Regions from separate parts of the Pseudoxanthomonas sp. PXM04 genome, predicted to be linked through region 1. Evidence: riboswitches for the same ligand, from Rfam matches in the RefSeq annotation. Region 1 holds a riboswitch; each other region holds the start of a gene.
What was found. A riboswitch is a leader RNA that binds a small molecule or an ion and turns the genes downstream of it on or off. The one in region 1 is predicted to bind cobalamin.
Positions count from the first base shown of each region.

Region 2: it holds a riboswitch for cobalamin, as region 1 does, so the genes downstream of both, metE (5-methyltetrahydropteroyltriglutamate--homocysteine S-methyltransferase) here and btuB (TonB-dependent vitamin B12 receptor) in region 1, are expected to answer to the same signal.
Region 3: it holds a riboswitch for cobalamin, as region 1 does, so the genes downstream of both, btuB (TonB-dependent vitamin B12 receptor) here and btuB (TonB-dependent vitamin B12 receptor) in region 1, are expected to answer to the same signal.

Region 1 covers NZ_JACVAG010000006.1:191,614-199,275, reverse strand. Annotated here, with positions in the region: gene queD (6-carboxytetrahydropterin synthase QueD) at 1-240, shown strand, start outside; gene IB228_RS15570 (phasin family protein) at 563-958, shown strand; gene bioD (dethiobiotin synthase) at 1,151-1,819, opposite strand; gene IB228_RS15560 (GAF domain-containing protein) at 2,015-2,500, shown strand; gene IB228_RS15555 (TfoX/Sxy family protein) at 2,503-2,886, shown strand; gene cobS (adenosylcobinamide-GDP ribazoletransferase) at 2,893-3,639, opposite strand; gene IB228_RS15545 (histidine phosphatase family protein) at 3,636-4,232, opposite strand; gene cobT (nicotinate-nucleotide--dimethylbenzimidazole phosphoribosyltransferase) at 4,229-5,293, opposite strand; cobalamin riboswitch at 5,462-5,702, shown strand; gene btuB (TonB-dependent vitamin B12 receptor) at 5,828-7,662, shown strand, end outside.
Region 2 covers NZ_JACVAG010000003.1:393,767-401,428, forward strand. Annotated here, with positions in the region: gene purU (formyltetrahydrofolate deformylase) at 1-178, opposite strand, end outside; gene IB228_RS10260 (MarR family transcriptional regulator) at 258-785, opposite strand; gene IB228_RS10265 (alpha/beta hydrolase) at 855-2,399, shown strand; cobalamin riboswitch at 2,396-2,638, shown strand; gene metE (5-methyltetrahydropteroyltriglutamate--homocysteine S-methyltransferase) at 2,846-5,125, shown strand; gene IB228_RS10275 (acyl-CoA thioesterase) at 5,197-5,613, opposite strand; gene IB228_RS10280 (ribonucleotide-diphosphate reductase subunit beta) at 5,776-6,795, opposite strand; gene IB228_RS10285 (ribonucleoside-diphosphate reductase subunit alpha) at 7,402-7,662, opposite strand, start outside.
Region 3 covers NZ_JACVAG010000004.1:331-7,992, forward strand. Annotated here, with positions in the region: gene IB228_RS10790 (hypothetical protein) at 1-197, shown strand, start outside; gene IB228_RS10795 (SapC family protein) at 247-1,002, shown strand; gene IB228_RS10800 (OmpH family outer membrane protein) at 1,045-1,671, shown strand; cobalamin riboswitch at 1,734-1,969, shown strand; gene btuB (TonB-dependent vitamin B12 receptor) at 2,081-3,940, shown strand; gene IB228_RS10810 (hypothetical protein) at 3,953-4,525, shown strand; gene IB228_RS10815 (hypothetical protein) at 4,636-5,160, shown strand; gene cobO (cob(I)yrinic acid a,c-diamide adenosyltransferase) at 5,157-5,783, shown strand; gene IB228_RS10825 (cobyrinate a,c-diamide synthase) at 5,787-7,085, shown strand; gene cbiB (adenosylcobinamide-phosphate synthase CbiB) at 7,082-7,662, shown strand, end outside.

The sequences.
Region 1 (7,662 bases):
TCCGGCGACATCGATCCGCACACCGGCTGGGTGATGGACTTCGCCGACATCAAGGCCGCGTTCAAGCCGATCTACGACCGCCTGGATCACCACTACCTCAACGATATTCCCGGTCTGGAGAACCCGACCAGCGAGCGCCTGGCCGCATGGATCTGGGAACAGCTCAAGCCCGCCCTGCCCGGCCTGAGCGAAGTCGTGGTCCACGAAACCTGCACCGCCGGCAGTCGTTATCGCGGCTGAGCGCCCAGACCGGCGACAGGCCGGTCGCTGGGTAGGGGCACCGTATCGCATGGTCGAAAACGGCTGGCCTCGCCGACCACGCGAATCCTTGGAAACCCGGAAGAAAACGTTTGCACCGTGGCGGTGCGCCTGTGCACGCCCGTTTCCCGCGCAACCGTGGCTTCCCGTCCTCGCCTTCCCCTGTTCAGCTTTGTCCCGCAAACCGCTGATTTTTAACGGGGACTGACCGTTCGTCGGAAAACCATACGCCTGTTATTGCACCGCAACAAAGACCTCGATATGCTGCGCCGCAACATCCTCGTATTCCCTTTTGGAGTGCACCATGTCCGCACAGTTCAACGAGCAGTTCAGCACCTACACGCACCAGTTCGCGGCGGCCGCTGCCCGCGCGAACCGTCTGGCCCTGGAAAGCGCCGAGACCATCTTCGGCGTCCAGCTGAAGACCTTCGAGAAGAACGTCGACGCCACCACCGCCTTCTTCGGCGAGCTGGCCGAAGTGCGTGATCTCGACAGCTACAAGACCCTGTGGCCGAAGGGCGTGCAGATCGCCAAGGACAACACCGAGCGCCTCGTCGCCGCCGGCCAGGAAGTGTTCGGTCTGGCGCTGAAGACCGGTGAAGCCTTCGGCCAGCTGGCCAAGTCCCAGTACGAAGCCGCCACCGACAACGTCCAGGCCACCGTGGCCAAGGCGACCAAGGCTGCCAAGGCCGCCAAGTAATACCGCTTCAAAGTTCTCTCTACATTGCGCGGACTCCCCTCCCGCCGCGCAATCCGGCCCGGCCAGCGCCTCCCCGCTGCCGGGCCTTTTCTTTGAGCGAATCCTTCCCCCGCCCGCGGGGGAAGGTGCCCGAAGGGCGGATGGGGGCGCTTTGGGCGGCAAACCAACACCCCTAAAACCCCACACTCCCCATCACCCCGGCAACACCAACCGCCCCGCCCCCACCGCCGGATCCGCCGGCGCGGCATGCATCAAGCGCCCCCAGCACGGCGCATCGATGCGCGCCTTCAGCAGTTCGAAGTTCTCGTCCCGCCGCGCCATCTCCGGATCCACTTCGCTGGCGATCCAGCCGATCAGCTCCGCACCGTCGGCACGGATGGCGCGCGCGGTCAGCCGCGCATGGTTGAGGCAACCCAGCCGCATGCCCACCACCAGCACCACCGGCAGGCGCAGCGCGCGCACCAGATCGACCTGATCCAGCGACGCCGACAGCGGCGCCGCCCAGCCGCCCACGCCTTCCACCACCACCACGTCCGCCTGCGCCCGCAACCGCTGGAAGGCATCCACGATCGGCGGCAACGCCAGGACCACGCCGGCTTCCCGCGCGGCGATCTCCGGGGCGAGCGGCGCGGGTAACGCATAGGGATTGAGATCGGCATAGGCCGGACGCGGATCGCTGGCAGCCAGCAACGCCAGCGCATCCTCGTTGCGCCAACCGTCCACGGTGCGTTCGCAGCCGCTGGCGACCGGTTTCATCCCGACCGCGCGAAGGCCCCGACCACGCAGGGCATATAGCAGGCTGCTGCTGGCGAAGGTCTTGCCTGCCCCGGTATCGGTGCCGGTGACGAAGAAGCTGTGCATCCGTTTCCTGTGGCGATGCGCCCCGTCGGCGCGTGGCCGCCCATCGTAGCGGGCCGGTCCGGCGAAGGCAGCCGCGTGCCAGCGGAACATTCCGACGCCGGCGCGTCCTGTTTTGGCCGGTCATCACGTTGTCTTCATCAATCCAACCATTCCCGGCGCACCGGCCCCCTCGCGGGTTCGGGCTAGAATCCAGTGATGTCCTTCACCAGCCAGACCCTGACCGGCAGCAAACCGGAACAATACGCGCAGCTGGCCGCCCAGGCGCGCGCCCTGCTCAGCGGCGAAAGCGACCGCATCGCCAACGCCGCCAACCTGTCGGCGCTGGTCTACCACGCGCTGCCGGATCTCAACTGGGCCGGTTTCTATTTCCACGACGGCACCGAACTGGTGGTCGGTCCTTTCCAGGGCCTGCCCGCCTGCGTGCGCATCGCCCTGGACAAGGGCGTGTGCGGCGCGGCCGCGCGCACCCGCCAGACCCAGCGGGTGGAAGACGTGGAGGCCTTCCCCGGCCATATCGCCTGCGACAGCGCCTCGCGCTCGGAACTGGTGGTGCCGCTGGTCAAGGGCGATCGCCTGATCGGCGTGCTGGATCTGGACAGCCCGCAGTTGGCGCGTTTCGACGAGGAAGATCAACGCGGGCTGGAAGCCATCGCCGCCATCTACGTGGAGACGCTGGCATGAGCATCAGCACCGCGAAGATGCGCAATATCGGTCCCAAATCGGCGGCCTGGCTGCGCCAGGTCGGCCTGCGCACGCAGGAGGATCTGGTGGCGGCCGGTTCGGTGGAAGCCTTCATGCGGGTCAAGCGCGCCGGTTTCCGTCCCAGCCTCAACCTGCTGTACGCGCTGGAAGGCGCACTGCTGGACTGCCATTGGCAGCACCTGCCGGAGGAACGCCGCAGCGAACTGCTGGTGGCCTACGACGCCGCCGCCGCGCTGCTGCCGCCACCCCGTGGCCGTCCGGCAGCCGCGCCGGTGACCACCACCACCCATGGGCAGGAAGATGAAGGCAGCGCGCCTTCGATGAACCTGTTCGACTCGCCGGGCGGCGGCGAACAGGACGACTGATCCGCCTCAGGACAGGCGCCACGCCGCCGGCGCGAGCGCCAGCGCCAACAGCAGCAGCGTTTCCAGCACCTCGGTGCTGGCGCCGAGGCAGTCGCCGGAGATGCCGCCGAGGCGGCGCTTCCAGTACCACGCGGTCAACGGTGCCAGCAGCAGGCACGCCAGCAACGGCGGCGCCAGCCACAGGCTGATCGCCGCCAGCGCCACGCCCCACGCCCAATCCCAGTACGCGCCTTCGTTGCGGTACCAGGCGAAGCGCTCGGCCATGCCCGCATGCAGCGGCGGCAACCAGCGGCTCCACAACAGCGTGGTGGCCCAGCGCGCCCACGCAGGTACCAGCAGCACGCCCCACAGCCACGCGCCATCGGCCAGTTCGGCCAGCAGCACGAACTTGGCCAGCACCTGCATGACCACGGTGACCACGCCGAACACGCCCATGTGCGGATCCTTCAGCACTTCCAGGAAGCGCTGCGGATCGCGATGCGCGGCACCGAAGGCGTCGGCCACGTCGCCCAGCCCGTCCAGGTGCAATGCGCCGGTCACCCACACCCAGGCCAGCAAGGCCAGCAGGCCGGCCAGCCACGGGCGCGCGTCCAGCGCCCACAGCGGCAGCGCCACCAACGCGCCGATCAGCACGCCCACCAGCGGGAAATACACCGCCGTGCGGCTCAGTTCTTCCTCGCGGAAGTCGCGCAGTTGCGGCGTGGGCAGGCGGGTCAGGAACTGCACCGCCAGGATCAGCTTGCGCATGCTCATGCCTGCCGCACCTCGATCAGTTCGCCCCACAGCTGATCCCGGTCATCGATCTGCACGCGCAGGCGCAGGCGGGTGCCGTAATCGATGCGCACCGCCCACAGCGACGCCAGCGGCAGGCCGCAGGCCAGCGCCAGCGCCAGTCGCAACGGGCCGGCATGGCTGACCACCAGCGCGGGCGAGGTGTCTTCGCGTCGCGCCAGCGCGCGCAGGCCGCGACCGACGCGTGCTTCGAAGCCGGCCCAGGGTTCGGCGTTGGGCGGCGGATGCGCGCCGGGATCCCGGTAGAAATCCTGCAAGGCGCGCTGCGAGTGCGGGTCTGCCGCAAGGGTGTCGCGATGGCGACCGTCCCAGTCGCCGAAATCCCACTCCGCCCAGTCATCGGCGATGTCCACCGGCAACGCCTGCGCGGCGGCCAGCGCCTGCGCGGTATGCAGCGCACGCTGGCGTGGCGAACTGATCACCCGTGACCAGGCAATGCCCGTGCAACCGCCGCAGACCGCGTCGGCGGCGCCCGGCAGCAGCGGCGGATCGGTGCGGCCATCGAAATGACCGACGCGTCCGGTCGAGGCATGGCGCACCAGGTCGAGGATCATGGCGTCTCGTCGCGTCCGGAAACCGCGGCTTCGGCGAAGGTGGCCATGCCGGCGTGCAGCGCGCAGGCCAGTCGCAGCAGCGGCACCGCCAGCGCGGCGCCGCTGCCTTCGCCCAGGCGCAGATCCAGTTGCAGCAGCGGGCGCGCTTCCAGCGCGGCCAGCACGCGCGCGTGGCCGCGCTCGGCGGACTGGTGCGAGAACAGCAGCCATGGCCGCGCCTGGGGTTGCAGGCGGACCGCCGCCAGTGCCGCGGCCGAGACGATGAAACCGTCCACCAGCACCGGTACGCCCCGCTGGGCGGCGGCGATCATCGCGCCGGCCATCGCGGCGATTTCCAATCCACCGACACGACGCAGCGCCTCGCGCGCGGGCTGCGGGTGCGCGGCGATGTGCGGACGGTGCAATGCAAGCGCGTCCGCGATCACCCGTTGCTTGTGCGCAATCCGATCGCCCTGCAATCCGGTACCCGCGCCGACCAGTTCCTCCAGCGGCAGATCCGCCAGCGCGCAGGCCAACGCGCTGGCCGCGGTGGTGTTGCCGATGCCCATTTCGCCGAACACGAACAGATCGGCGTCGCCGGCCGCTTCCACCGCGCGCCTGCCCGCCGCCAGCGCATGCGCGAGTTCATCCTCGTCCATCGCCGCTTCCACGCTGAAGTCGCGGGTGCCCAGGCAGGGCTTGTCGGCGTGTACGCCGGCGATGGGCTGGCTGCCGCGGGTGCCGGCATCCACCAGCCGCAGCGGCAGACCGAGTTCGCGCGCCAGCACCGAGATCGCGGCGCCGCCGTGGGCGAAGTTGTGCAGCATCTGCACCGTCACCTCGGACGGAAACGCCGACACGCCCTGGGCGACCACCCCGTGATCGCCGGCGAACACGATCACCGGCACCCGTGCCAGCGTCGGACGATCGGCGCGTTGCAGCGCCGCCAGTTCCACCGCCAGGGTCTCGATGCGGCCCAGCGAGCCCTGCGGCTTGGTCAGCTGATCCTGGCGCGCGCGCGCGCGTTCGGCGTGTTCGGGGGAAGGTTGCCGGCAATCGGCGAGGATCCAGTCGGAAGACACGAGGCGATTTCTTGCGGCGAGGGAACCGGGATTCTACGGGAGGCCTCGCGCCCATCCCCGCCCGCCCCGATGCATGCCTTGCCTTGCCCGCTTTCCATCGATGCGCGCTGCCGCCCGGGCGCGGCCCGCCCATCCACAGGATCGGCATCCGCCAGACCGGTATCTGGTAGGATCGCCGCGCTTTCTGGTGACCCGCGGACGATTCCGCCCCGGGTTGAAACGGGAAGCCGGTGAACCCGCGCACGCCATCCCGGCGCTGCGGGTGATTCCGGCGCTGCCCCCGCAACGGTAAGCGAGCCAGGACAGGGCATACGCCACTGTGCATCCGCACGGGAAGGCGCCCTGGCCGGCGATGGCGCCGCCATCGCGCTCGCAAGCCCGGAGACCGGCCCGAAAGACGACTGGTTGCGACGCGGCGGGCGTTGCGGCGGCGAGCGCCGTGCGTACGGCCGTTTCCGCTGTCTTCCCGTTCCCGCGTTGCCGCCTCCCCTCGTTATGCCGCGCGGGAGCGCGCGGCGCATGGAGCCGATTGCAATGCCACCTATCCGTACCCTGTCCCTGGCCGTCGCCCTGGCGCTGCCGGGCCTGGCGCTCGCCCAGGACGCCGCCACCGAACTGGACGAAGTCGTCGTCACCAGCACCCGCACCGCGATCGCGCTGGAAGACAGCCTGGCGCCGGCGCAGGTCATCGACCGCGCCGACATCGAGCGCAGCCAGGCGACCTCGCTGCAGGATCTGCTGCGCGGCCGCGCCGGCATCAACCTGACCAATGCCGGTGGCCCGGGCAAGCAGACCTCGCTGTTCCTGCGCGGCACCAACTCCAGCCACACCCTGGTGCTGATCGACGGCGTGCGGGTGAACTCGGCTGATTTCGCCGCCGCCGCCATCCCGGATCTGCCGCTGGCGCAGATCGATCGCATCGAGATCGTGCGCGGCCCGAACTCCAGCCTGTACGGCTCCGAGGCGATCGGCGGCGTGATCCAGATCTTCACCCGCCGCAACCAGGGCACCTACGCGCCGCACTTCCAGATCGGCGGCGGCAGCAATGGCCTGCGCCAGGCCAGCGCCGGCTTCGGCGGCGGCGGCGAGCGCGGCTGGTTCGGCGCGGACGCGGCCTACCAGCGCACCGATGGCATCAATGCCTGCCGCGGCTCGGTATCGCAGGGTCGCGGCTGCTACGCCGACGAACCTGACCGCGACGGCTACCGCAACGTCTCTGCCAGCCTGCGCGGCGGCTACAAGCTGACCGACACGCTGACCGCCGAGGCCAGCGCGCTGCGCGCCGAAGGCGCGAACCGGTACGACGGCTACTACAACTACACCGAGAACGTGCAGCAGGTGTTGAATGGCAAGGTCCGTTACGTGCCGACCGACCGCTTCGCCCTGACCGTCAACGTCGGCCGCAGCGACAACGAGACCGACAACTACCGCAACGAGGTCGATCACGACAGCACCCACAACACCCACCGCAACACGGCCAGCGCGCAGGCCGACATCGGCCTGGGCCAGGATCAGTTGCTGACCGTCGGCGCGGATTGGTACATCGACCATCTCGACAGCACCACCGACTACGCCGCCGACAGCCGCCGCAACACCGCCGGCTTCGTCGAGTACCAGGGCAAGTTCGGCGCCCACCAGTTGCAGGCCAGCGTGCGCAACGACGACAACGAGCAATTCGGCAACCACACCACCGGCAACCTCGGCTGGGGCATGAGCTTCGGGCGCGGTTTCAAGCTCAGCGCGACCTACGGCACCGGTTTCAAGGCGCCGACCTTCAGCGATCTGTACGACCCGTGGAGCGGCAACCGCGACCTGGAGCCGGAGAAATCGAAGAGCCTCAATGTCGGTATCGCCCAGAACGGCGACGCCTGGCGCTGGGCGCTGGATCTGTACGAGACCCGCATCGATGATCTGATCACCTATGACGGCAGCAGTTTCGCGATGGTGCAGGTGGACGAGGCCCGCATCCGCGGCGCCGAGTTCACCGTCGACGTCACCCTGGCCGGCTGGGATCTCTCCGCCCAGATCAGCCACACCGACCCGCGCAACCGCAGCGCCAGCAACAACGACAAGCTGCTGCCGCGCCGCGCGCGCAACACCGGTCGCATCGACGTGGATCGCGCGTTCGGCGACTTCCGCGTCGGCGCGACCGTCAATGGCGCGGGCTACCGCTACGACGAGCTGACCAATGCCACCCGCCTGGGCGGCTTCGCCACCGCCGACCTGCGGCTGGAATACGCGGTCACCCCGGAATGGACGTTGCTGGCCAAGGTCGACAACGTGTTCGACCGCGAATACGAAACCATCGCCTGGTACAACCAGCCCGGTCGCGAATACGGCCTGAGCCTGCGCTACCAGCCCAAGCGCTG
Region 2 (7,662 bases), on a different contig from region 1:
GGGTCGCCGCGGACGGCACGTCGAAATGCACGCGCAGGAAGAAGCGCCCGGATTCCTCGTCGCCGAACTGCTGCGCGTCGATGATGTTGCAGTCCGACTCGAACAGCAGCCCGGTGACCCGGTAGACGATGCCGGTGCGATCGGGACAGGACAGGGTCAGGATGTGATCGTGGCGCATGGAGCCGGGGCACGGGTGGGCGGGCCAGTGTAGGCCGCGCGCGGTGTCGCCGCACCGCGCGGACCCGGCGCGGTCCGCCTCAGTCCGCCGCCATGCCCTGGCCCAGCTTGCGCAGCAGTCCCGCCAGTGTCGCCTGTTCCCCGGCGTCCAGTCCGGCCACGGCCAGGCGCGCCTGTTCGAAACGCAGCGCGATGGCGCGCTCCGCCAGCTTGACGCCCTTGGCGGTCAGCACCGCGAACAGGGAACGGCCGTCGCGCGGATCCGCCTCGCGCCGAAGCAGGCCGCGCCGCTGCAGTCGGTTGAGGCAGGCGGTCATCGCGCCGGAGGTCAGCAGCACCGAACGGCGAAGGTCGGTCGGCGACAGCCGGTAGGGCGCGCCGGAGCGGCGCAGCGTCGCCAGCAGGTCCAGCTCCGTGTAGCTCAGTTCCAGCGCCTTCAGGCATTCGTCGGCCTGTGCCTCCAGCAGGCGGCCCAGATGCAGGACGCGGCCCGCCACCGCCATCGCGGAAGCATCCAGATCGGGCCGTTCGCGGCGCCAGTCCGCCAGCAGCTGGTCGATCAGGTCGGGAGCGGGGGAGGGCGGGATATCGGTCGGTGGGGTCGTCATGAAAAATATCTTGACATAAAGATATCTGTGGAGCGAGGCTACGCCCACCCCATCGTCGGGAATCCGCCCATGAAGCGCAGGCTCTGGTTGTCGGCTGTCGTGATGATGCTTGGTTCCATCGCTTCCGGCGCCTTCGCGCAGGCGCGCCGCGCCGGCGACATCGTGGTCACCGCGGCGACGGTCCGCGCCGCGGATGGTACGACGGTGCCCTACGAAATCGGCACGCTGTACGTACCGGAAAACCGCCGTGCCACCGGCGGCCGCCTGATCGGGGTGGGCTTCGCCCGCATCCGCGCACGTGTGCCCACCGGTGCGCCGCCCGTCTTCTGGCTGCCCGGTGGCCCGGGCCTGGCGGTGCTGGAGGCATTCGACGGCGATACCGAGACCGCGCGCAATCGGCTCGGATCCTGGCTGACCTATCGGGACACCGCGGATCTGGTCATCATCGAACAGCGCGGTTACAGCGAGCGCGGTGAAAAACTGACCGCGATGTCGCCGGCGTGGCCGCGCGACCGCGAATACACCGCGCGGGATGACATCGACGACGCGCTTCGTCGCGCCGCCTCGGCCATCGCCGCGCATCCGGACAAGGATCTGGCGGGCTACACCATCGACGCCTGCGCCGACGACGTCGACGATCTGCGTCGCGCGCTGGGCTACCCGCGCATCAGCCTGTTCGGCGGCAGCTTTGGATCGCAATGGAGCTTCGCGGTGATGCGCTCGCATCCGGACATCGTCGCGCGCGCCGTGCTGTCATCGGTGGAGCCGCTGGATTTCGGCTACGACATGCCATCGCCGCTGCTGGCGACGATGCAGCGCATCGCCTTCGATGCCGATCGGGATCCCGGCCTGGCGCCGTATCTGCCGACGGGCGGACTGATGGCCGCCATCGACGCGCTGCGCGAACGCTTCGCGCGGCAGCCGATCACGGTCGATCCGCAGGATGGCGGTGGATCGGTGGTGATCGGGTTGGCCGACCTGCAGGCTTCGCTGCTGGCCGAGGCCAGCGTGCCGCACACCTGGCCCGCGTTCGTGCTGTCGCTGTACCACGGCCGCTACACGGACTGGGCCCGCGAAGTGGCCAGGGGCCGGCAGGCGCAGGAATACAAGCTGATTGGACCGCTGATCGACACCAGCCTGGGCATCACGCCGTCTCACGAGTTCCGCCTGCGCCACGATCCGGCCAGCGCCTATCTCGGCGAGGGCGGCTTCGCGCCCTACCTGGCGGCCGCGTCGGCATGGCCGACACCGGATCTGGGCGACGACTACCGCCAGCTGCGGCCGATCGATACGCCGGTGCTGCTGGTGCACGGCGACTGGGATACCTCCACGCCCATCGACAACGCGCTGGCGCAACTGCCCTACCTGCGCAATGGTCACGCCATCGTGATCCATCGCGGTGGTCACGACGGCACGTTCTATCAGCTGCGCAACGAGCCGGCGGCCCGGGAAGCGGTCCACCGTTTCCTGCGCACGGGAGAGCTTCGCGATCTGCCGACGGAAGTGACCTTGTCTTCCCCGACCTTCACCGTGCCGGCTTTTGCCGCGCCCGCCAAGGTGGCGGGCCGTATCCCGCGAGGAAGGCCGCTTGACGCAGCGGTCGCATCGCCGTAACGTGCCCGGGCCAGGGTTTCCATCTCTTCATGCGAATGAAGAGATGGAATTAATAGGGAAGCCGGTGCGGGCCGAAAAGCCCCATTCCGGCGCTGCCCCGCAGCGGTATTTGGAAACGACCCCCGTCATCGGCACTGGCCCCCAAGGGCCGGGAAGCGGCGGACAGTAGGCCGGCCCCGATCCCCGGATCGGGCCGACGTCCATGAGCCCGAAGACCTGCCTTGGCCGGAAGACCCGAAGTCTTCCGCATGACCTGGAACTTCCGAGGGGAGGTGCCCGGAACTGCCGCGGACGCGTCGCGTCCGCGCGCAAGTCCGTGCGCCTCCCTTCGCCGTTCCGGTTCGCCCGAGGGGGCGAAGGTCGCTGGCGTTGTCCGCCATCGCCATCGGCGATGAAGGCGGCGCGGTCCTTCGTTCCTCATCCGACCACGAATGAGGACATGCATCATGACGACTGTTGGCAATCTCGGTTTCCCGCGCATCGGCGTGCGCCGGGAACTCAAGCGGGCACTGGAAGCCCATTGGTGCGGCGACGCCACCGGCGAAGAACTGCACGCCGCCGCACGCGCGCTTCGCCTCCGCCATTGGCGCCTGCAGGTCGACGCGGGCGTCGATGTCGTGCCGTGCAACGACTTTTCGCTGTACGACCACGTGCTCGACACCGCCTTCCTGTTCGACGCCATCCCCGAACCCTATCGCGCGCTGGCGGACGTGGATCCGCTGGCGGCCTATTTCGCCCTCGCGCGGGGGCGGCAACAGGACGGCGTGGACCTGCGCGCGCTGGAAATGACCAAGTGGTTCGACACCAACTACCACTACCTGGTGCCGGAACTGCATCGCGAGCAAACGTTCCGCCTGCGTGGCGACAAGCCGTTGAGCGAGTTCAACGAGGCCCATGCGGCCGGTTTCAATGCGCGGCCGGTGCTGCTGGGACCGGTGAGCTTCCTGCGCCTGTCCAAGGCAAGCGATGGCGGCGATCCGCTGGCGCTGCTCGAACGCCTGCTGCCACCCTACGCGGAACTGCTGTCGCGGCTGGCCGCCGCCGGCGCCGAATGGGTGCAGATCGATGAGCCTTGCCTGGTGCTGGACGCCGACCCGGCGTTGCAACAGGCCTACCGGCACGCCTACACCGCCCTGGCGCAAGCGACGCGCCCGAAGCTGCTGCTGACCACCTATTTCGGCGACCTGGGCGCGAACCTGCCGCTGGTGGCGGCCCTGCCGGTCGATGGCCTGCATGTGGACCTGATGCGCGGGCTGGATCAACTCGACGCCGTGCTGAAAGCCTTGCCGGAGGGACGGACGCTGTCGCTCGGGCTGATCGACGGCCGCAACATCTGGCGCGCCAACCTCGACAACGCGTTGGTGCTCGCGCGCTACGCGCAGGGCCATGTCGGTGCCGACCGGCTGTGGCTGGCGCCTTCCTGCTCCCTGCTGCACGTGCCGGTGGACGCGGAAGGCGAAACCGGGCTGGATGCCGAACTGCGTGGCTGGCTGGCGTTCGCGCGGCAGAAGCTGGAGGAACTGCGCCTGCTGGCGACCGCCCTGGACGATGCGCCCGCGGCCGGGCCGGCGCTGGCCATCGCCCGCGAGCGCCACGAAAGCCGTCGCCGTTCCGCGCGCGTGCACCGGAAAGAGGTGGCCGAGCGCCTGGCCGCGCTGACGCCCGCGGCCGCCCATCGTTCCTCGCCCTATCCCACGCGCCGTGCGCGCCAGCAGGCCGGCCTGCGCCTGCCACCCTATCCGACCACGACCATCGGTTCCTTTCCGCAGACGCCGGAAGTACGCCAGGCCCGTGCGCTCAACCGCGCCGGGAAACTGCCCGATGCGGAATACGACGCCTTCCTGGCGACCGAGATCGCGCGCTGCGTGCGCGTGCAGGAGGAACTCGGCATCGACGTGCTGGTGCACGGCGAGTTCGAGCGCAACGACATGGTCGAGTACTTCGGCGAGCAGCTCGACGGTTTCGCCTTCACCCGCAACGGCTGGGTACAGAGTTATGGCTCCCGCTGCGTGAAGCCGCCGATCATCTTCGGCGATGTGGTGCGGCCGGCGCCGATGACGGTGCGCTGGTCGCGGCACGCGCAATCACTCACATCCCGGCCGATGAAGGGCATGCTGACCGGACCGGTGACGGTGCTGCAGTGGTCCTTCGTCCGCGACGATCAGCCGCGCGCGCGGACCTGCCGGCAGATCGCGCTGGCGTTGCGCGACGAGGTCGGTGACCTGGAGGCCGCCGGCATCGGCGTGATCCAGATCGACGAACCGGCGCTGCGCGAGGGGCTGCCGCTGCGCAGGGTCGATTGGCCGCAGTATCTGGACTGGGCAGTGGAATGCTTCCGCATCACCGCCGCGGTGGCGGCCGATGAAACCCAGATCCACACCCACATGTGCTACTCCGAGTTCAACGACATCATCGAAGCCGTGGCGGCGATGGACGCCGACGTGATCTCCATCGAAACCTCGCGCTCGCGGATGGAACTGCTGGACGCATTCGTGAAGTTCCGCTACCCGAACCAGATCGGGCCAGGCGTGTACGACATCCATTCGCCGCGGGTTCCGGACAGTGGCGAGATGCATGCGCTGCTGGACAAGGCGCGGGAAGTACTGGCACCGGAGCAGATCTGGGTCAATCCGGACTGCGGGCTGAAGACGCGTGGCTGGCCGGAGACCCGCGTGGCGCTGGAGGCGATGGTGGAGGCGGCGAAGAGGATGCGGGCCGCGGCGTGATGCGGCCGGGCCGTGGCGCGCGCAGCCTCGTGCGCGCCACGGCATCCGCGGTCAGCGGAGGGGGACGGACCTCAACCCTGCACGACCGGTGGCGGCAGCGGCGGAGCCTGGGTGGGCCGGCCCAGCGGATCCAGCGCGATCATCACGAAGTGGCCGCGCGTGCACAGCTTGCGCTCGCCGCTCAGCAGATCCTCGGTGATGACTTCGACATCGACGTTCATCGAACTGCGCCCGACCTTGACGATGCGGGCGATGACCTCGACCAGATCGCCCTTGTGGATCGGCTGGTTGAAATCGACCTGTTCCGACCTTGCGGTGACCACGGTGGTGCGCGCGTAGCGCGAGGCGGCGATGAAGGCGGACATGTCCATCCACGCCAGCGCCTGGCCGCCGAACAGCGTGCCCAGGTGGTTGGTGTGGTCCGGGAAGACCATGTGCAGCAGGCGCGCCTCGGTCGGGCGCAGGTCGGACAGGGGATGTTCGGACATGGGGTTGCTCCGTGGTGCCAGTGCCTCCCGGCTGCATCCTAGCGCAGGAAACGGATTCCGGAATGAATCCCTGTGGGAGCGACGTCAGTCGCGAAAGCTCCTGATCCGGCCGAAGCGCATCGCGACTGACGTCGCTCCCACAAGGTGGTTTACAGGAAACGGTCAGAACGCGTGGTCGAAGCCGACTTCGCCCTGCACGCCGACCTGGTAGGCCGAGACGCGACGTTCGAAGAAGTTGGTAAGCTCCTGCACGTCCTGCAGTTCCATGAACGGCAGCGGGTTGCGCACGTTGTACTTCTTCTCCATGCCCAGCTTGACGAAGTGCTGGTCGGCGCAATGCTGCAGGTACTGGCGCATGTCGCGGGTGGAGATGCCGGCCACGCCGCCGGACAGCACGTCCTCGGCGAACTGCACCTCGCACTCGATGGCCTCGGCCAGCATGTCGTAGACCTGCTGGCGCATGGTGTCGTCGAACAGGTCCGGCTCCTCCTCGCGCACCGTGCGCACCGACTCGAACGCGAACTCCATGTGGCAGCTCTCGTCGCGGAACACCCAGTTGGTGCCCGAGGCCAGCCCCGGCAGCAGGCCGCGCGAGCGGAAGTAGTACACGTAGGCGAACGCGGCGAAGAAGAACAGGCCCTCGATGCAGGCGGCGAAGCAGATCTGGTTGAGCAGGAACTGCCGGCGCTGTTCGCGGGTTTCGATCCGGCGCAGGTCCTGGATCGAGTCGATCCACTTGAAGCAGAACTCGGCCTTCTTGCGGATGGAGGGGATGTTCTCCACCGCCGCGAACGCCTTCACCCGTTCGGCCGGATCCGGCAGGTAGTTGTCCAGCAGGGTCAGGTAGAACTGCACATGCAGCGCTTCCTCGTACAGCTGGCGCGACAGGTACATGCGCGCTTCCGGCGCGTTGAGGTGCTGGTAGAGGTTGAGCACCAGGTTGTTGGACACGATCGAATCGCCGGTGGCGAAGAACGCGACCAGCCGGTGGATCAGGTGGCGATCGGCCGGGGTCATCTTGTCGTGCAGATCGCTGATGTCGATCTGGAAATTGATCTCCTCCACCGTCCAGGTGTTCTTGATCGCGTCGCGGTACATCTCGTAGAACTGCGGATAGCGCATCGGGCGCAGGGTCAGTTCAAAGCCGGGGTCCAGCAGCATCTGGCGGGGTTGGGAGGACATGTCGCATTTTTCCTGTTTCAGCGCCTTCCCCCGCAAGCGGGGGAAGGCGGGATGGGGGCAAACGGAGCGGGATGCATCCGTTTGCGGATTTCCGCCCCTTCCCCCGCCGGCGGGGGAAGGTTGGGATGGAGGCAAACGGGCCGGACTGCATCCGTTCGCGGATTTCCGCCCCTTCCCCCGCAAGCGGGAAGGCCGGGATGGGGGCAAACGGAGCGGGATGCATCCGTTCGCGAATTTCCGCCCCTTCCCCCGCTGGCGGGGGAAGGTTGGGATGGGGGCGAACGGGTCGGACTGCATCCGTTCGCGAATTTCCGCCCCTTCCCCCGCAAGCGGGGGAAGGCTGGGATGGGGGCGAACGAAGTGGAGGCCTGTCCGTCTGCGAAAAAAACGTGATGAAGCGAAGTGACTCTTCGGTGGGCGTTCCGGCGGTTTGCGTTCAATGGCTTCGGCCTTGCCCCCACCCTGACCCTCCCCCGCGAGCGGGGGAGGGGACTGTCCAGCGGGTATTGGCGCATCCCTGCGCCCGGAACGTCCTGTTCCTTTCTTCCCTATGTGCATCCTGCGTGGGGATTTCGGAGGGTGATCTTTCGACCGCGCATGAATTCGCTACTGGCACGCCTCGCATGCTTCCGGGTTCTCCAACGAGCACGACACCGCTTCCACCGCCGTATAGGCCGGCTTCGGCGCCTCGCTGCCCACGCTGCTGACCGTGGTCTTGGCGATGCGGGTGGCCGGGCGCGAGCGCAGGTAGTAGGTGGTCTTGATGCCCTGCTTCCACGCATACATGTACATGGACGACAGCGCGCCGATGTTCGGGCTTTCCATGAACAGGTTGAGCGAGGCCGACTGATCGATGTAGGCGCCGCG
Region 3 (7,662 bases), on a different contig from region 1:
AGGTGCCGCTGGGTTTTTACCTGCCGATCAAGGTCTGGGGGGCGCAGCACGATTCGGACATCTGCCGGCATATGGTTGAAATGGTTTTGCGGCAATCTGGGCAGACACCGGAGGACATCGGCGAATGCATCGAGTCCTTCGTCGAGGGCAAGCAGATCCTGTACGCCATGCGCGGCCGGTTCGAGCCGCCCGGCTGAAGCAGGCATCCACCTCCGAACCCGATCACAGAAACGAATGGAAGATCCCATGACCACGCAGAACCCCGAATCCGCCACCGTCGCATCCAACGGCGCCGCCGAAGCCAATGCCTGGCCGCTGTTCTATCGCGAGCCGCGCGTACTGTCCTCGGTCGAACACGCCCAGTGGCGGGTGCGCCCGACCGGCGTCGGCTTCGCCGCCGCCAGCAATTCCGTACCGGTGGTGATCGGCGAGTTCGCCGCCGCCGCGCGCAACTATCCGCTGGTGTTCGCCGGCCCGGACAACACCCCGCTGGCGGTGCTGGGCGTGGAAGCCGGACGCAACCGCTTCGTCAACGGCGACACCTGGAGCGACGGCGCGTACGTGCCGGCCTACGTGCGCCGCTATCCGTTCGTGTTCGTGCAGACCCGGGATCCGGAAGGCTACGTGCTGGCCATCGATGCCGGCTCCGACGCGGTGATCCCGTCGGGCGAGGAGGGCAATCCGCTGTTCGAGAACGGCGAGCCGAGCGAGCTGACCAGGCAGGCGCTGCAGTTCTGCGACACCTTCACCCGCGAGGACCAGGCCACACGTACCTTCGCCGCCGCGCTGGCCGAGCAGGGGCTGCTGATCGAACGCAGCGCCAACATCGCCTTCGCGGATGGGCGCCGCAGCAGCGTCGATGGCTTCCAGGTGGTCGATGGCGAAAAATTCGCCGCGCTGCCGGACGCGGTGATCGTCGACTGGCATCGCAAGGGCTGGCTGGCGCTGGTGCACTTCCACCTGGCGTCGCTGGGCCGCTTCAACGACCTGCTGGCCCCCTGATTGAAACCCCACTTCCGTCAACCGGACGACGATAACATTCCCATGTGCAAGAATTCCTCCAACACACTCCGTTTCCTCACTCTCGCCGTGACGCTCACTGCGGCCAATGGCGTCTGCGCGCAGGCGGCTGGCGGCGCGACCGGCTCGCTCGAAGGCCCGGTCGTCGCCGGTGTCTGCTACCTCAGCCGCGAAGCGGTGTTCTCCAACGCGGCCGCCGGCAAGGACGCGGGCGTGCAGTTGCAGAAACTGGTGACCGACGCCCAGGCCGAGATCGAACGCGACAAGAGCCGCGCTGAGGCGGAACTGATCCGCGTGGGCGTGCGCGGCAACATTTCCGCTGACAAGTTCACCCCCGAGCAGAGCAAGGCGGTGCAGGAAGCGCAGGCCGTGCAGCAGCGCGCCAGCCAGCGCTCGCGCGAGATCGAGGCGACCCGCGCGTCGGTGCTGGAACGGATCTCCACCGCCGCCCAGCCGCTCATCGCCGAGGCCTACCAGCGCCACGGCTGCGGCGTGCTGCTGGATCGCGGCATGGTGCTGGCCGGCAACATGAGCCACGATCTGACCGCCGACGTGGTCAAGGCGCTGGATGCGCGGGTCAAGTCGATCCCGGTCACGCTGCAACGCGAGTCCGCCACGCCCGCCGCGACGCCCGCACCGGGCAAGCGCTGAGCCGCGACGCGCGGCCGCTCCGGCGCACGCCACGGCGCCGGGGCCACACTGCCATCAACTGCTATACTCGCGCCGCCTGAGGTGACCGCCGGCCTGGCCGGTGGTTGAAACGGGAATCCGGTGCGCCGGATCGTGTTCGCACGATCGGCAATTCCGGAGCTGCCCCCGCAACGGTAGGCGAGACAAGGTACCGCAACAGCCACTGTGCTTGATGCATGGGAAGGCGCGGACCGGAAGCACGGATCTTTCCCGGCTTCACTCGCGAGCCCGGAGACCGGCCTTTGAGCGGCGTGACATGCGGTGGGCGATGTCATGGAGGCCAGCTCGTTTCCGGTCGCCATAGCACTCTCTTTCCGCCTGTCCTTTTCCATCGCTTCCGCGCGGGCAGGCGCGGTCAAGGAGTGTGTCAGTGCATCCGCAGTCGTCGTTCCACCGCCAGATCCTGGCGGTTTCGTTGTTGCCTTCCCTTTGCTTCACCACCCCGGCCTTCGCCGGAGCGCCGGCCACCGATCTGGATGGCGTGATCGTCACCGCGACGCGCACCGCGCGGACCCAGGACCAGACCCTGGCCGCGGTCACCGTGATCGATCGCGAGGAGATCGAGCGCCTGCAGCCGGCCTCGCTGCCGGATCTGCTGACTGGCCGCGCGGGCCTGTCGCTGGCCAACAACGGCGGTCCGGGCAAGTCCACGTCGCTGTTCCTGCGCGGCACCGAATCCGATCACGTGCTGGTGTTGGTCGACGGCATCAAGCTGGGGTCGGCCACCAGTGGCGGCGCATCGCTGCAGGACATTCCCGTCGAGCAGATCGAGCGCATCGAAATCGTGCGCGGGCCATTCTCCAGCCTGTACGGATCCGAGGCGCTGGGCGGCGTGATCCAGATCTTCACCCGCCGGCCGCAGGGGCCGTTCCAGCCCAACTTCAGCGCCAGCATCGGCAGCGAAAGGACCCGACGCGCCTCCGCCGGCATCGGCGGGCGCAGCGGCGATGCCGAGCGGGGCGGCTGGTATGCAATCCAGGCCGCGCACCAGGACACCGACGGCATCAACGCCTATCGCGGCCGGCGCAACTTCGATCCGGATCGCGATGGCTACCGCAACGCCTCGCTGACCGTGCAGGGCGGCTATCGCTTCGACGAGCATTGGGACGCGGAACTGCGGTTGTTCCGCGCCGAAGGCCGCAACGAATACGACGGCAGCCTCAACAACGAGGCCGATACGGTCCAGCAGGTGGTTGGCGGGCGCGTGCGCTACGCGGCCAATGATCGGCTGCGCATCACTGCCAGCGCCGGCGCCAGCGCGGATCTGAGCGAGAACTTCCTCGATGGCGTGTATTCCTCCCACTTCGACACCCGCCGCAAGCTGGGTTCGCTGCAGGCCGACCTGGGGGTCGGCGCGGGCTTGTTGACCCTGGGCTACGACTGGTCCGGCGACGAGGTGGACAGCAATACCCGCTACGCGCGCGATCGCCGGATCAATCGCGGCGTGTTCGGCCAATGGCAGCAGGAATTCGGCCGGCAGTCGCTGCAGGCCAGTGCGCGCCGCGACGACGACAGCCAGTTCGGCGGCGAGACCACGGGCAGCCTGCAATGGGGTTGGGACTTCACCGAACAGCTGCGCCTGGGTGCCAGCTACGGAACCGGCTTCAAGGCGCCCACCTTCAACGAACTCTACTTCCCGGGCTACGGCAATCCGGAACTGGGTCCGGAAACCTCGCGCAGCGTCGAGCTGAGCCTGCGAGGCGATCACGGGCGTGCGCGTTGGGCGCTGCATGCCTACGAGACGCGCATCGACGACATGATCGCGTTCGATGCCTCGCTGGGAGACTCCGGCGGCCCCAACAACATTGATCGCGCGCGCATCCGCGGCATCGAGGCCGAAGGCGCGGTACGGCTGGCGGACTGGGATCTGCGCGCCAGCCTGACCCGGCTGGATCCGCGCAACGATGGCGACAATCCCAACCGCGACAACCTGCTGCCGCGACGAGCGCGAAGCAGCGCCCGCATCGATGCCGATCGCCGCTTCGGCGCGTTCAGCGTAGGCGCCAGCGCGATCGGCGTGGGCGAACGCTACGACAACCTCGCCAACACCACCCGCCTGGGCGGGTACGGGCTGGTCGACCTGCGCATGGGCTACACGCTGACGCCGGCGTGGCAATTGCAACTGGCGGCCTCCAACGTGTTCGACAAGCGCTACGAAACCGCCGCGCTCTACAACCAGCCGGGACGGACCTGGTTGTTGACTGTCCGCTACCAGCCCGTCACCCACTGACCGGAGCACAAGATGAAACCACTGTCACGGCCTTTCCATCTCGGTCTGCTCGCCACCTTCGCGGTGCTGATGATCGCCACCCGTTACCATCACTTCGGCGATGTCCTGCATCTGCCGGACGCGTCGATGGCGATCTTCTTCCTGGGCGGCCTGTACCTGCGCGGACACCTGCCGTTCCTGGGCTTGCTGGGGCTGGCGGTGGGCATCGACTGGGCGGCGGTGGAACTGGCCGGCGTCAGTGATTTCTGCGTGACACCTGCCTACGCCCTCCTGCTGCCGGCCTACGCGGTGCTCTGGTACGGCGGCCGCGCCTACGCGCCGAGGATGGCGCAAGACTGGCGCGGGCTGTGCGGCGCGCTGCTGGTGGCGCTGGCCTGCGCCTCGCTGTCGTTCCTGATTTCCAACGGCGCGTTCTACTGGCTGGGCGGGCGCTACCCGAATCCGGAATGGTCGCAGTACCTGGCGCGGATCTGGCAGTGGGGACCGCTGTTCGTGCGGACCACGCTGACCTACGTGGCCAGCGCATTGCTGGTGCATGGCCTGTTGCTGGCTACCCGTCGTCGTCCCGCCTCCCTCGGCACCTGATCAGGAGAACCGCGATGTCCGCAAAGCACCTGTCCGTCACATCCGAACCCGCGCTGCCGCTGACGTCCACGCGTGCGCAGCTCCTCACCGGCATCGCCCTGGCGCTGCTGATGATCGCCACCCGCGGCCAGCACTTCGCCAGCGTGGATGCGCTGCCCAGCGCATCGTGGGCGGTGTTCTTCCTGGCCGGCGCGCTGCTGCGGCCGATGTGGACGCTGCCGGCCTTCTTCGTGCTGTCGTCGCTGCTGGACTTCGGCAGCCTCGCCAACGGCACCATCACCGACTGGTGCCTGTCGCCGGCCTACTGGGCATTGGCGTTCGCCTACGCGGCGCTATGGCTGGGCGGCCATGCCTATCGCGGGCTGCACCGGGACCACGCGGGCACGGTACCCCGCCTGGCATTGACGCTGGCGGTGACGGCGAGCGTGGCCTACCTGTTGTCCAAGGGCGGTTTCTATTTCTTCTCCGGGCGCTATCCGGAGCCGACCCTGGACGGCTTTCTCGCTCGCATTCCGCACTACTATCCGCGCGCCCTGGGCACGCTGGCCGGTTACGTGGGCGTCGCTTTCCTGGTTCGCGCATGCCTGCGCGGGCTGGCCGCACGCGCCGCCTCCCGCCAGGGCAGCCCGGCATGAGCCGCGGTTCGGAACGCCGCGGGCTCAGCGAGGAGGAGCACTATCGCGAACGCGCCCAGCGCAAGAAGGAACTGGTCGATCGCCGGGTCGCCCGCGCCACCATCGACCGCGGCGTGCTGGTGGTGAACACCGGCAATGGCAAGGGCAAGAGTTCCTCCGGTTTCGGCATGCTGGCGCGCAGCCTGGGACACGGCTTCCATTGCGGGGTCGTGCAATTCATCAAAGGCAGCTTTTCCACCGGAGAGGAGGCGTTCTTCCGTCGCTTCGACGAGGACGTCGATTATCGTGTGATGGGCGAGGGCTTCACCTGGGAAACCCAGGATCGCGAGCGCGACATCGCCGCGGCCGGCGTGGCCTGGCAAGAGGCCGCGCGGATGCTGTCGGATCCGGCCTATGATTTTGTCCTGCTCGACGAACTCAACATCGCCCTGAACAAGGATTACGTCCCGCTGGACCAGGTGCTCGCCGCGCTGGCCGCGCGACCGCCGCGCCAGCACGTGGTCGTCACCGGACGCGGCGCGCCGCAGGCACTGATTGACGCGGCCGACACGGTCACCGAGATGCGCCTGATCAAGCATGCGTTCAAGGCGGGTATCAAGGCCCAGCACGGTATTGAACTGTAGACCATGGATTCCGAAACCTTCCGCTGTCCGGCATTGCTGGTCTCCGCGCCCGCTTCGGGGCAGGGCAAGACCAGCGTGACCGCCGCGCTGGCCCGCTGGCACCGTCGCCAGGGCCGTCGCGTGCGGGTGTTCAAGACCGGTCCGGACTTCCTGGATCCGATGGTGCTGGAACGCGCCAGCGGCGCGCCGGCCTACCAACTGGATCTATGGATGACCGGCGAGGCCGACGTGCGTGCGCGCCTGCATGCGGCGGCGGGCGAATCCGACCTGATCCTGATCGAAGGCGTCATGGGCCTGTTCGACGGATCGCCCTCCAGCGCGGATCTGGCGCAGGCGCTGGGCGTGCCGGTGCTGGCGGTCATCGACGGATCGGCGATGGCGCAGACCTTCGGCGCGTTGGCGACGGGGTTGGCGCGCTATCGCGAAGGTCTGGCCGTGCATGGCGTGGCCGCCAATCGCATCGGCAGCGCCCATCACGCCGATCTGCTGCGCGGCAGCCTGCCGGCGGATCTGCACTGGCTGGGCGCGTTGCCGCGCGATGCGCAACTGGCGTTGCCGGAGCGTCACCTCGGTCTGGTGTCGGCCGGTGAACTCGGCGACATCGACGCGCGGCTGGATGCGCTGGCCGATGCCTGGGGTGTTCATGCGGCCACGACCTTGCCGCCGCCGGTGGCGTTCGCGCCGATGGACGTCGAACCCGTGCCGCCGTTGCTGCGTGGCCTGCGCATCGCGATCGCCCGCGACGCGGCGTTCTGCTTCCTGTATCCGGCCAATCTGGATCTGCTGCGCGCGGCGGGCGCGGACCTGCGTTTCTTCTCGCCGCTGGCGGGCGAGTCCTTGCCCGAGTGCGACGCGGTCTGGCTGCCCGGTGGTTATCCGGAGCTGCATCTGGCGGTGCTTTCGCAACAGCATGAATTGCACGCAGCGCTGCGTGCGCATCGCGATGACGGCAAGCCGATGCTGGCCGAATGCGGCGGCATGCTGTTCGTCCTGGAGGCACTGACCGGCAAGGACGGCGAGCGTGCCGCGATGGCCGGACTCATGGCGGGCGAAGCGGCCATGCAGCCGCGACTGGCCGCGCTGGGCCTGCAATCGGTCGAACTGCCCGAAGGCGTGCTGCGCGGACACACGTTCCACTATGCCCGCGCGGAGTTGGCCTCCGTTCCGCTCGCCGTCGCCAGCAACCCGAATGGTGGTCCCAGCCGGGAAACCGTCCATCGGGATCGCCGCCTCACCGCCAGTTTCGTCCACTTCTATTTCCCGTCGAATCCGCAGGCCGCGCTGCGGTTGTTCCTGCCATGACGCCGGTGCTGGCGATGCTGGCCGGCGTCGGCCTGGACACTTTGCTGGGCGAACCCCGCCGTTGGCATCCGCTGGTGGGATTCGGCCGCTGGGCGGACTGGCTCGAACGTCGCCTGCATCGTGATGCGCGCGGCGCGGGAGCGCTCGCGTGGAGTGTGGCGGTGCTTCCGCCGGTGGCCGTGGTCGCAGGCGTGGACGTCTGGCTGCGACAGGAATTCCCGTGGCTCGCGACCGCGTTTGCGGCGGTCATGCTGTACCTGGCCATCGGCCGGCGCAGTCTGGGCGAGCACGCGCGTGCGGTGGAGGATGCATTGGCGGCCGCCGAGCTGGACGCCGCGCGCCAGGCGGTCGGACGCATGGTCAGCCGTGACACCGGCGGACTCGATGCCTCGCAGGTGGCCGCGGCGGCCACCGAATCGGTGCTGGAGAACGGCAGCGACGCGGTGTTCGGTGCGTTGTTCTGGTTTGCCGTGCTCGGCGCGCCCGGCGTAGTGCTGTATCGGCTGGCGAACACGCTCGACGCGATGTGGGGTTATCGAACCCCGCGCCATTTGCGCTTCGGCTGGGCCGCCGCGCG